DNA from 3 places in the Microbacterium longlingense genome. Region 2 is predicted to be linked to each of the others. Evidence: predicted binding sites of a transcription regulator. Region 2 holds the regulator's gene; each other region holds the start of a gene.
The links. Region 2 encodes HrcA, which represses chaperone genes, less so after heat shock. Its sites were predicted from a motif close to TTNGCACTCGNNNNNNNCGAGTGCNAA; they were not measured.

Region 1: groL (chaperonin GroEL) is a predicted target of HrcA. The motif match lies at 1,490-1,516, and genes of this name have one in related genera.
Region 3: groES (co-chaperone GroES) is a predicted target of HrcA. The motif match lies at 1,588-1,614, and genes of this name have one in related genera.

What each region holds. Positions count from the first base shown of each region.
Region 1 covers NZ_JBYRJA020000001.1:263,772-267,043, reverse strand. Annotated here, with positions in the region: gene AC3RXY_RS01255 (DMT family transporter) at 1-497, shown strand, start outside; gene AC3RXY_RS01250 (DUF3263 domain-containing protein) at 558-848, shown strand; gene AC3RXY_RS01245 (LytR C-terminal domain-containing protein) at 894-1,448, shown strand; gene groL (chaperonin GroEL) at 1,554-3,173, shown strand.
Region 2 covers NZ_JBYRJA020000002.1:358,470-361,741, forward strand. Annotated here, with positions in the region: gene hemW (radical SAM family heme chaperone HemW) at 1-842, shown strand, start outside; gene hrcA (heat-inducible transcriptional repressor HrcA) at 969-2,003, shown strand; gene dnaJ (molecular chaperone DnaJ) at 2,056-3,159, shown strand; gene AC3RXY_RS04675 (16S rRNA (uracil(1498)-N(3))-methyltransferase) at 3,164-3,272, shown strand, end outside.
Region 3 covers NZ_JBYRJA020000008.1:77,892-81,163, reverse strand. Annotated here, with positions in the region: gene AC3RXY_RS12360 (hypothetical protein) at 1-281, shown strand, start outside; gene AC3RXY_RS12355 (THUMP-like domain-containing protein) at 340-1,536, opposite strand; gene groES (co-chaperone GroES) at 1,703-1,999, shown strand; gene rarD (EamA family transporter RarD) at 2,155-3,099, shown strand; gene AC3RXY_RS12340 (LLM class flavin-dependent oxidoreductase) at 3,096-3,272, shown strand, end outside.

The DNA of each region.
Region 1 (3,272 bases), on a different contig from region 2:
TCGCCGCGGTTGGCGTGTCGCTCGTCGGCGACACGCTGGCACGGACCCCCCTCTGGATGCTGGTGCTGCCCTTCCTCACGGGGGTGGGCATCGCCTGGCAGCAGGCCGCGAACGGGCGGCTCGCGCAGCGGGTGGAGTCCCCGCTGGCGGCCACCGTGGTGAGCTTCGCGGTCGGCACTCTCGTGCTGCTGGCCGCTCTCGGTGTGTCGATGCTGTTCCGCGGGGCGCCGTCCGGCCTCCCGGCTGATCCGTGGCTCTACCTCGGCGGTCCGCTCGGAGCGACCTATATCTTCTTCGCCGCGTTCCTCGTGGCGCGCACCGGCGTGCTCCTGCTCGCGCTCGGATCTGTCTTCGGGCAGCTGGCGACCGCGCTCGTGATCGACGTGCTGTTCCCCGCACCGGCGGGGCCCGAGCTGTGGCGCCTGGTGGCGATGGTGGCGGTGGGGGCGGCGTCGGTGCTGGTGGCGTTCCCCTGGCGCCGACGCGCGCGCCGCTGAGCCCTGCGCCGCTGATGCTGCGCCGGCGCGATGTCGGCGGGGACGGGTAGCCTCGATGCCATGACGGAGGAGCTGTCGGAGCGCGACACGGCGATCCTCGACTTCGAGGCGCGGTGGCCCGGACACAGCGGCGCAAAAGAGGAGGCCGTGCGCGCGCGACTCGGGGTGGCGCCGGCGCGCTATTACCAGCTCCTCGACCGCCTCATCGACTCGCCGGCGGCCCTCGGTCGCGATCCGCTGCTGATCGGGCGCCTGAGGCGCCTGCGCGAGGCCCGCACCCGCGAGCGGGACCAGCGGATGGGGGCCAGCGCTGCCCGCGCGGCGGACGAGGGCGCCTCCGGCGAGGAGTGAGTGCCCCGCAGGCACGGCGGCAGGGGCCACCGGTACGATCGGGGGATGGCTCATCCCGTGCGCGACCGCTTCGACGACACCCCCCGCACGCACGGGCGTGTGGGGGCGCACCGCGCAGAGAATCCCGGGATGAACGGCTGGGTCGTGCTGCTGTGGTCGGCCGTTGCCGCCCTGATCCTCGTGGCATGCGGGGTCTTCGCCACGATGCTGGCGATGGACAGGTTCTCGATCGACGACAACCTGTTCGGGCCGGCCGCGGGGACGTCTCAGACGGAGGCGGCTGTGGACACCTCGTACTCCGTGCTGGTGCTCAACGCCACGCCGGACGAGTCGATGGCAACGACCGTGCGTTCCGCCCTCCTCGACGCCGGCTGGGATGACGCTTCCGTCCTGCTGAGCGACGCCGGGAGCCAGGACTTCGCGACCACGACCGTGTACTACGTCACGGAGGGAGACCGCGGCGCCGCCCTCGGGCTCGCCGAGGCGATCGGCGGTGCGCGGGTCGAGCAGAGCGACGTCTACGCCCAGGCCGATGACGCCGGAGTGGCCCCGTTGACCGTCGTGATCGGGCTCGACCGGATCGGTTCAGCCGGCTCCTGAACGCGGCTTGCACTCTCCTGGGGCGAGTGCCAGAATGGGCATTAGCACTCGCATAGTCGGAGTGCTAAAGACCAACGTCTACGTCCAGGAGGGACGACAGAACCCATGGCAAAGATCATCGCTTTCGACGAGGAGGCCCGTCGCGGCCTTGAGCGTGGCCTGAACACGCTGGCCGACGCCGTCAAGGTGACGCTCGGCCCGCGCGGTCGCAACGTCGTGCTCGAGAAGAAGTGGGGCGCCCCCACCATCACCAACGACGGCGTCTCCATCGCCAAGGAGATCGAGCTCGACGACCCGTACGAGAAGATCGGCGCTGAGCTGGTCAAGGAGGTCGCCAAGAAGACCGACGACGTCGCGGGTGACGGCACCACGACCGCGACGGTGCTCGCTCAGGCACTGGTCCGCGAGGGCCTGCGTAACGTCGCCGCCGGCGCCGACCCGATCTCCCTGAAGAAGGGCATCGAGAAGGCGGTCGCCGCGATCACCGCCTCGCTGCTGGACAACGCCAAGGAGATCGAGACCAAGGATGAGATCGCCGCCACCGCGTCGATCTCTGCCGCCGACCCCTCGATCGGCGAGCTCATCGCCGAGGCCATCGACAAGGTGGGCAAGGAGGGCGTCGTCACCGTCGAGGAGTCGCAGACCTTCGGCACCGAGCTCGAGCTCACCGAGGGCATGCGCTTCGACAAGGGCTTCATCAACCCCTACTTCGTCACCGACGTCGAGCGTCAGGAGGCGGTCTTCGAGGAGCCTTACATCCTCATCGCCAACTCCAAGATCTCCAACATCAAGGACCTCCTGCCGATCGTCGACAAGGTGATCCAGGAGGGCAAGGAGCTCGTCATCATCGCCGAGGACGTCGACGGCGAGGCGCTGGCGACCCTGGTGCTGAACAAGATCCGCGGCATCTTCAAGTCGGCTGCCGTCAAGGCCCCCGGCTTCGGCGACCGTCGCAAGGCCATGCTGCAGGACATCGCGATCCTCACCGGCGGACAGGTCATCACCGAGGAGGTCGGTCTCAAGCTCGAGAACACCACCCTCGACCTCCTGGGCCGCGCACGCAAGGTCATCATCACCAAGGACGAGACCACCATCATCGAGGGCGCGGGCGACCCCGAGCAGCTCGAGGGGCGTGTGACCCAGATCCGTCGCGAGATCGACAACACCGACAGCGACTACGACCGCGAGAAGCTCCAGGAGCGCCTCGCCAAGCTCGCCGGCGGCGTCGCCGTCATCAAGGCGGGCGCGGCTACCGAGGTCGAGCTCAAGGAGCGCAAGCACCGCATCGAGGACGCCGTCCGCAACGCGAAGGCTGCCGTCGAGGAGGGCATCGTCCCCGGTGGTGGCGTCGCGCTCATCCAGGCCGGCAAGGACGTTCTCGCGACCCTGCAGCTCGAGGGCGACGAGGCGACCGGTGCGAACATCGTCAAGGTCGCCATCGAGGCTCCGCTGAAGCAGATCGCCGCGAACGCCGGTCTCGAGCCGGGTGTCGTCGCGAACAAGGTCTCTGAGCTCCCCGCGGGCCAGGGCCTGAACGCCGCCACCGGTGAGTACGGCGACATGTTCGCCGCGGGCATCATCGACCCGGCGAAGGTCACCCGCTCGGCGCTGCAGAACGCTGCGTCGATCGCCGGCCTGTTCCTCACCACCGAGGCGGTCGTCGCGGACAAGCCGGAGAAGGCCTCGGCCGTCCCGGCCGACCCGACCGGCGGCATGGACTTCTGAGTCCAGCTCCCTGTTTCAGAAGGCCCCCGGCAGCTGCCGGGGGCCTTCTGGCGTTCGGGCCGGGCGAAGCCCGGCCCGAACGCGGGCGCTCGTTTCCGG
Region 2 (3,272 bases):
TCGAGGCGAATCCGGACACGGTCACCCCCGCGGTCGCCGATGCGCTGCGCGCCGCTGGCGTGACCCGGTTGTCGATCGGGATGCAGTCGGCGGTGCCGCACGTCCTCGCCGCGCTGGACCGGACGCACGATCCGGAGAACGTCGCCACCGCGGTTGCGGCGGCCACGGCCGCGGGCCTCGCGGTCAGCCTCGACCTCATCTACGGTGCGCCAGGGGAGAGCCTCGCCGACTGGGAGCGTTCCCTCGACGCCGCCCTCGCCCTGGAACCCGGCCACATGTCGGCCTACGCGCTGATCGTCGAAGAGGGCACCGCGCTGCATCGCCGGATCCGCCGGGGCGAGCTCGCCGCACCGGACGACGATCTGCAGGCCGACATGTACGAGCTGGTCGACGAGCGGCTCAGCGCCGCCGGTCTGCACTGGTACGAGGTGAGCAACTGGGCGCGCAGCGAGCGCGAGCGTTCCCAGCACAATCTCGCCTACTGGCGCGGCCACGACTGGTGGGGGTTCGGTCCCGGCGCCCACAGCCATGTCGCCGGAGTGCGCTGGTGGAACGTGAAGCACCCGGCCGCGTACGCCGGCCGCCTCGCCGATGGGTCCTCTCCGGCGGCGGGCCGGGAACGGCCGGATGCCGATGCGCTGCTCCTCGAGCGCATCATGCTGGGGACCCGCCTGTCGGAGGGCATGGCGGTGAGCGATCTGCCCGCGGAGAGCAGATCCCGGGTGGCCGCGCTCATCGCGGATGGCCTGGCGGATGCCGGATCCGCCCTGCGCGGACGCGTACGACTGACCCGGCGCGGACGGCTGCTCGCAGACGCCGTGGTGCGCGAGCTGCTGGACTGACCGGCGCGAAAGGCCGCGCCCCGGCGGCGGAACCGGTAGAATTGGCACTCGCCGACGCGGAGTGCCAGAAATTCCGCGTCATGGACGCAAAAACAACCACATTGACTATCAGGCAGGAGGGCTCGCATGGTCACCGAGAGAAGCCTTCGCGTCCTCCGAGCGATCGTCGAGGACTATGTCGCCTCCAACGAGCCCGTTGGCAGCAAGTCGCTCGTCGAGCGACACGCGTTCGGTGTGTCCGCAGCGACGATCCGCAACGACATGGCGCAGCTCGAGGAGGAGGAGCTGATCGCGGCCCCGCACACCTCGTCCGGTCGGGTGCCGACCGACAAGGGCTACCGCGTCTTCGTCGATCATCTGGCCCGTTTGCGCCCGCTCAGCAGCGCGCAGCGGACCGCCATCGAGAGTTTCCTGAGTGAGCCGACGGACCTCGACGACATCATGGCCCGTTCCGTGCGGGTGCTCACGCAGCTCACCGGGCAGGTGGCGCTCGCCCAGTACCCGACGTTCGCCCAGGCGCACGTGACGCACATCGAGATGGTGGCCCTCAGCTCCCGGCGGATGCTGGTGATCCTCGTCACGGATGCGGGCGGGGTGTCCCAGCGCATCGTGCAGCTGCCGGTGGAGATCGAGCAGACCGCGGTTCCCGCGCTGCGCGTGCGTCTCGCCGCTCAGCTCACCGGCCGCTCCGTGCGCGAGGCGTCGGACGGCGTGCGGATCGCCCTCGCCGAGGACGATCCGTCGCCGCTCGGGCTGGTGCGCGCTGCGCTGCTGCGGGTGGTGGCCGAGGAGCTCGAGGGGTTCCGACAGGAGCGGCTCGTGATGGCGGGGGCGGCGAACCTCGCGCGGCGCGAGCATGACTTCCGCGGCAGCATCCACCCGCTGCTGGAAGCGATCGAGGAGCAGGTGACCCTGCTGCGCCTCATGAGCGAGATGGTGGCAGACGAGCACGGCCTGGCAGCCAGCATCGGTGCCGAGAACGAGGCCTTCGGCCTGACCCAGGCCTCGGTGATCGCGAGCGACTACGCCGGGCCGGCCGGCACGGCCAGGGTGGCCGTGATGGGGCCGACGCGGATGGACTATCCGAGCAACCTCGCGGTGGCGCGGGCCGTGGCCCGCTACCTGTCGCGGTTGCTCGAAGAGGACGAGACCGGACGATGAACCCCCATACGCCAGCCGACCGGGTCGGCGCGGCCGGGGAGGAAAGGTGAAAGTGGCAGACCACTACGACGTGCTCGGGGTGTCGCGCGACGCCAGCGAGGACGAGATCAAGAAGGCCTACCGCCGGCTCGCCCGGCAGCTGCATCCGGATGTGAACCCGGGTGACGAGGCCGCGGAGCGGTTCAAGCTGGTCACCCACGCCTACGATGTCCTGAGCGACCCGGATTCGCGCCGTCGCTACGACATGGGCGGCGACGACGGCGGCTTCGGCGGCTTCGGCGGGTTCGGGGACATCTTCGAGACGTTCTTCGGTGCCGCCGGCGGCGCGCGTGCCGCCCGGCCGCGATCCCGCCGGGAGCGCGGTCAGGACTCCCTGGTGCGCGTCGACCTCGACCTCGGCGACGTCGTGTTCGGCGTGCACCGCGACATCGAGGTCGACACCGCTGTCCTGTGCGAGGAGTGCCAGGGTTCGTGCTGTCAGCCGGGCACCCAGCCGGTGCGCTGCGACATCTGTGGTGGTTCCGGCCAGGTGCGCCAGCAGGTGCGGAGCCTGCTCGGCAACGTGGTCACCAACCAGCGCTGCGGATCGTGCGAGGGGTATGGCACGACGATCCCGCATCCCTGCACCACGTGCCACGGTCGCGGGCGGGTGCGCTCCCGGCGCACCGTCTCGCTCGACATCCCGGCCGGTGTGGAGACCGGGCTGCGCCTGCAGCTCCCGGGCTCGGGAGAGATCGGCCCGGCGGGCGGCCCGAACGGCGATCTCTACGTCGAGGTCTCCGTCGCCCCGCACCCGGTCTTCAGCCGTGAGGGCGACGACCTGCTGGCGACCGTCGAGGTCGCGATGACCGACGCGGTGCTCGGCACCGCCGTGACCGTCGACGGGCTCGATGGGCCCGTCGATCTGGAGATCCGACCCGGGGTGCAGGCCGGTGACGTCCTGACGATCAAGGGGCGCGGGATCACCCCGCTCCGTGGCACGCAGCGCGGCGATCTGCGCGTGGGCGTGCAGGTGGTCACGCCGACCCGCCTCGACGCCAAGCAGCGCGCGCTCATCGAGCAGTTCGCGGCGCGGGCCAAGCCGCCCAAGCCTCGTCTGTCGGAGTTCCATCAGGGGCTGTTCTCCAAGCTCCGCGACCGTTTCCGCACCGGCTGATCCGATGGCGCTGCACTTCGTCGTCGATGCCGCCGCGCACGCCGGTCCTGGCGACCTCATCGAGCTCGTCGGGGCGGAGGCGAAGCACGCCGCCGCCGTGCGTCGTGTGCGCG
Region 3 (3,272 bases), on a different contig from region 2:
ATCGCACCTCCCTCAGGATCATCGGAGAGGCCGAGGGAAGACCGGTCTGGCTCGGATCTCGCCGCGGGGAGGAGGGGAGCTGTCTCTCGTACGATCATCCGCAGTACGGCAGGGCGACCACGTGCGTCGCGTCGACCGGATCGAACACTGCGCCGCTCGAGCTGGGCTATGCGGTCGTCTCGGAGGATTCGTCCGAGCCGTACGTGAGCATGCTGCTTTCGGTGGGCTGGTCGGAGGGATGGGGTCCGTTCCTCACGGTGGAGCGCGTGACGCGGGGCTGAACGCCGCCGGCGCCCCGGTCCCGTCAGGCGCCCCGGCAGGGTCAGGCGCGGGGCAGGGTCAGGCTCGGGGCACGCGGTCGGCCAGGATCGCGGTGCGTCGATCGCCGATCCGCGTGAGGATCAGCGTCGCCTCGGCGTCGCCCGTGAGCCGCAGGCGCGGGCGGAGGGCGGCGGGATCGACGTCGACCCCGCGCTTCTTGATCTCCAGCCGTCCGATTCCGCGCGACCGCAGCGCCTTCGCCAGGGCCTTGACGTCGGAGGGCAGGATCTCGCGCACCCGGAACGACTGGGCGAACGGGCTGGTCGTGGCGGCGTCTCCGGTGAGGTAGGCGATGCGAGGATCGAGCATCCCGGCTTCCAGGTGCTCCGCGACCGCTCCGATCAGCCGGGCGCGGATCACGGCGCCGTCCGGCTCGTGCAGGTACGCACCGAGCGGGCGGACCGCGGCGTCGGGGGCGTCTGCGGGTGCGGTGAGCTCGTGCGGGCGTCCGCCCTGGATCACGAGGACCGATCGGCGCACGTCCGGGCGCATGAGCGCTCCGGTCCACACGATGAGCTCGAGGGTCGACCCGTCGACGCTGACCCACTGCGTCTCGGCGTCCTGCGGGAGGGCATCCCTGTCGTGGGCCGGCCCGAGCTTGATGCCCGCGGGGTGTTCCGCCGCGGTGCGGAACACCCAGTCCAGCGCGGGGGAGTAGCCATCGGCAGAGACGCGCCGCGTCTCGCCGTGTCCGGCGGTGCGGCGGGCCGGGTCGAGCCAGACGGCATCGACGTCGGCCAGATCGACGTCCTCGGCCCTGCTCTGGCGCACCTGCACGGCATCGCGGAACGGCGCGAGGTTGTAGGCGGCGATCGCGGCCGTCACCTCGTCGGCATCCACCGAGACGACCCGCAGCCCGAGACCGGCGAACGCCAGCGAGTCGCCGCCGATCCCGCAGCCCAGGTCGGCGACCGAGGTCAGCCCCGCGCGGGTGAACCGTGCAGCGTGGTGCGCGGCCACCGCCAGGCGGGTCGCCTGCTCGAGCCCCGCCCGGGTGAACAGCATCCGCTCGGCGAAGCCCGGGAACTTCGCTTCTGCCCGGGTGCGCAGCCGCGCCTGCCCGACGACCGCGGAGACGAGCTCCGGGGCGTAGCCGTCCGCCCGGAGACGGGACACCGCCCGGGCGACGTCGTCGGTGCCCTCCACCCGGCCGAGTGCGTCGAGCAGGCGCAGGCCCTCGGGGGTGAGCAGGGCAGCGAGCTCTGGCATGTCCATCCGGGACAGCCTACGCGTGTGCCCGTCGCGTGATCCGGGTGCGCGGTCGCGTTGGCACTCGCATTGCGTGAGTGCCAGATATGCCCCTACACTGTGAGTTAGCACTCTCCCGGTGAGAGTGCGAACGAGTCTTCTGATGTCTCAGTCAAGAAAGAAGAGGTAGACCGTGTCGGTTTCCATCAAGCCGCTCGAGGACCGCATCGTCATCAAGCAGGTCGAGGCCGAGCAGACCACCGCCAGTGGCCTGGTCCTCCCCGACACTGCCAAGGAGAAGCCCCAGGAGGGCGAGGTCGTGGCCGTTGGCCCCGGCCGCATCGACGACAACGGCAACCGCATCCCGCTCGACGTCACCGTCGGTGACCGCGTGCTCTACAGCAAGTACGGCGGCACCGAGGTGAAGTTCGGCTCGGACGAGTTCCTCGTCCTGTCGGCCCGTGACGTCCTGGCGATCGTCGTTCGCTGAGATCACTACGCGCAGAAGGGGTTCGGATGCTCAGGCATCCGGGCCCCTTCGCCGTTTGCGCTGTTCGAGCCGCGTCGCCCTCCGTGCCGGCGCGCCGACGCGGACCCGGTGTCGTACCCGGACCCGGTGTCGTCGTCGGCCCTTAGAGTGAGGGAGTGACGACGAGTCCTCCTGACGCCCCTCGTGATCCCGGTGGCGGCGTCTCCGCCGATCGGGAGAAAGCGATCGGCACCGGCTATGTCATCGCGGCCTACGCCCTCTGGGGCGTCCTGCCGCTGTACTTCGTCACGCTCCAGCCCACCGGTGCCTGGGAGCTCGTCGCGTGGCGGGTGCTGTTCTCCTTCGTCCTGTGCGTCGCGCTCGTCGTCGTCACGCGCAGCCTGCCGCGGATCATCGCGATCGCACGGACCCCGCGCACCCTGCTGCTGACCCTGGTGGCCGGGGTGCTGATCTACGTCAACTGGCAGGTCTTCATCCTCGCCGCGCTCAGCGGGCATGTGATCGAGACGAGCCTGGGGTACTTCATCACGCCGATCCTGACGATGCTGCTCGGGGTGTTCGTGCTCCGCGAGCGTCTGCGGCCCCTGCAGTGGGCGGCCATCGCGGTCGCTGCGGTCGCCGTGGCCGTCATCGTCGTCGGATACGGGGACTTCCCGTGGGTTTCCGTGGCGCTCGCGCTGACATTCGGCTTCTACGGCCTGGTCAAGAAGTGGATCGGCCCCTCGGTCGACGCCGTCAGCGGGCTCACTTTCGAGTCGTTCTGGTTGCTGCCGATCGCTTTCGTGCAGCTGGTTCTGGTGGGTGCCACGACGGGGATCACCTTCGGCCACGTGAGCGGCTGGCACACCGCGATGCTGCTGCTCACCGGCGTGGTGACGGCCGTCCCCCTGCTGCTCTTCGCCGCCGGCACGCGGCGCACGTCGCTCGTCGCAGTCGGGGTGACGCAGTTCATCGCGCCGATCGCGCAGTTCCTCCTGGGTGCTTTCGTGCTGCACGAGCCGATGCCGGCGGAACGCTGGATCGGATTCATCATCGTGTGGGTCGCGATCGTGCTGTTCATGGTCGACCTGGCCGTCGCCGCTCGCCGATCGCGAGCATGAGCACGGCGCCCGACATGAGCACGGTGCCGGAGGGGAAGCGGATGCGATTCGAGTACGTTGCTCCGTTCCTCCAATTGCCTCCGCGCGCGGCGCTCGCCCTCGCAGAACGCGCCGACACCAGCGGGTTCGACGGCACGATCGTCTTCGACCGCTTCCAGCCCTGGCTTCCCGCG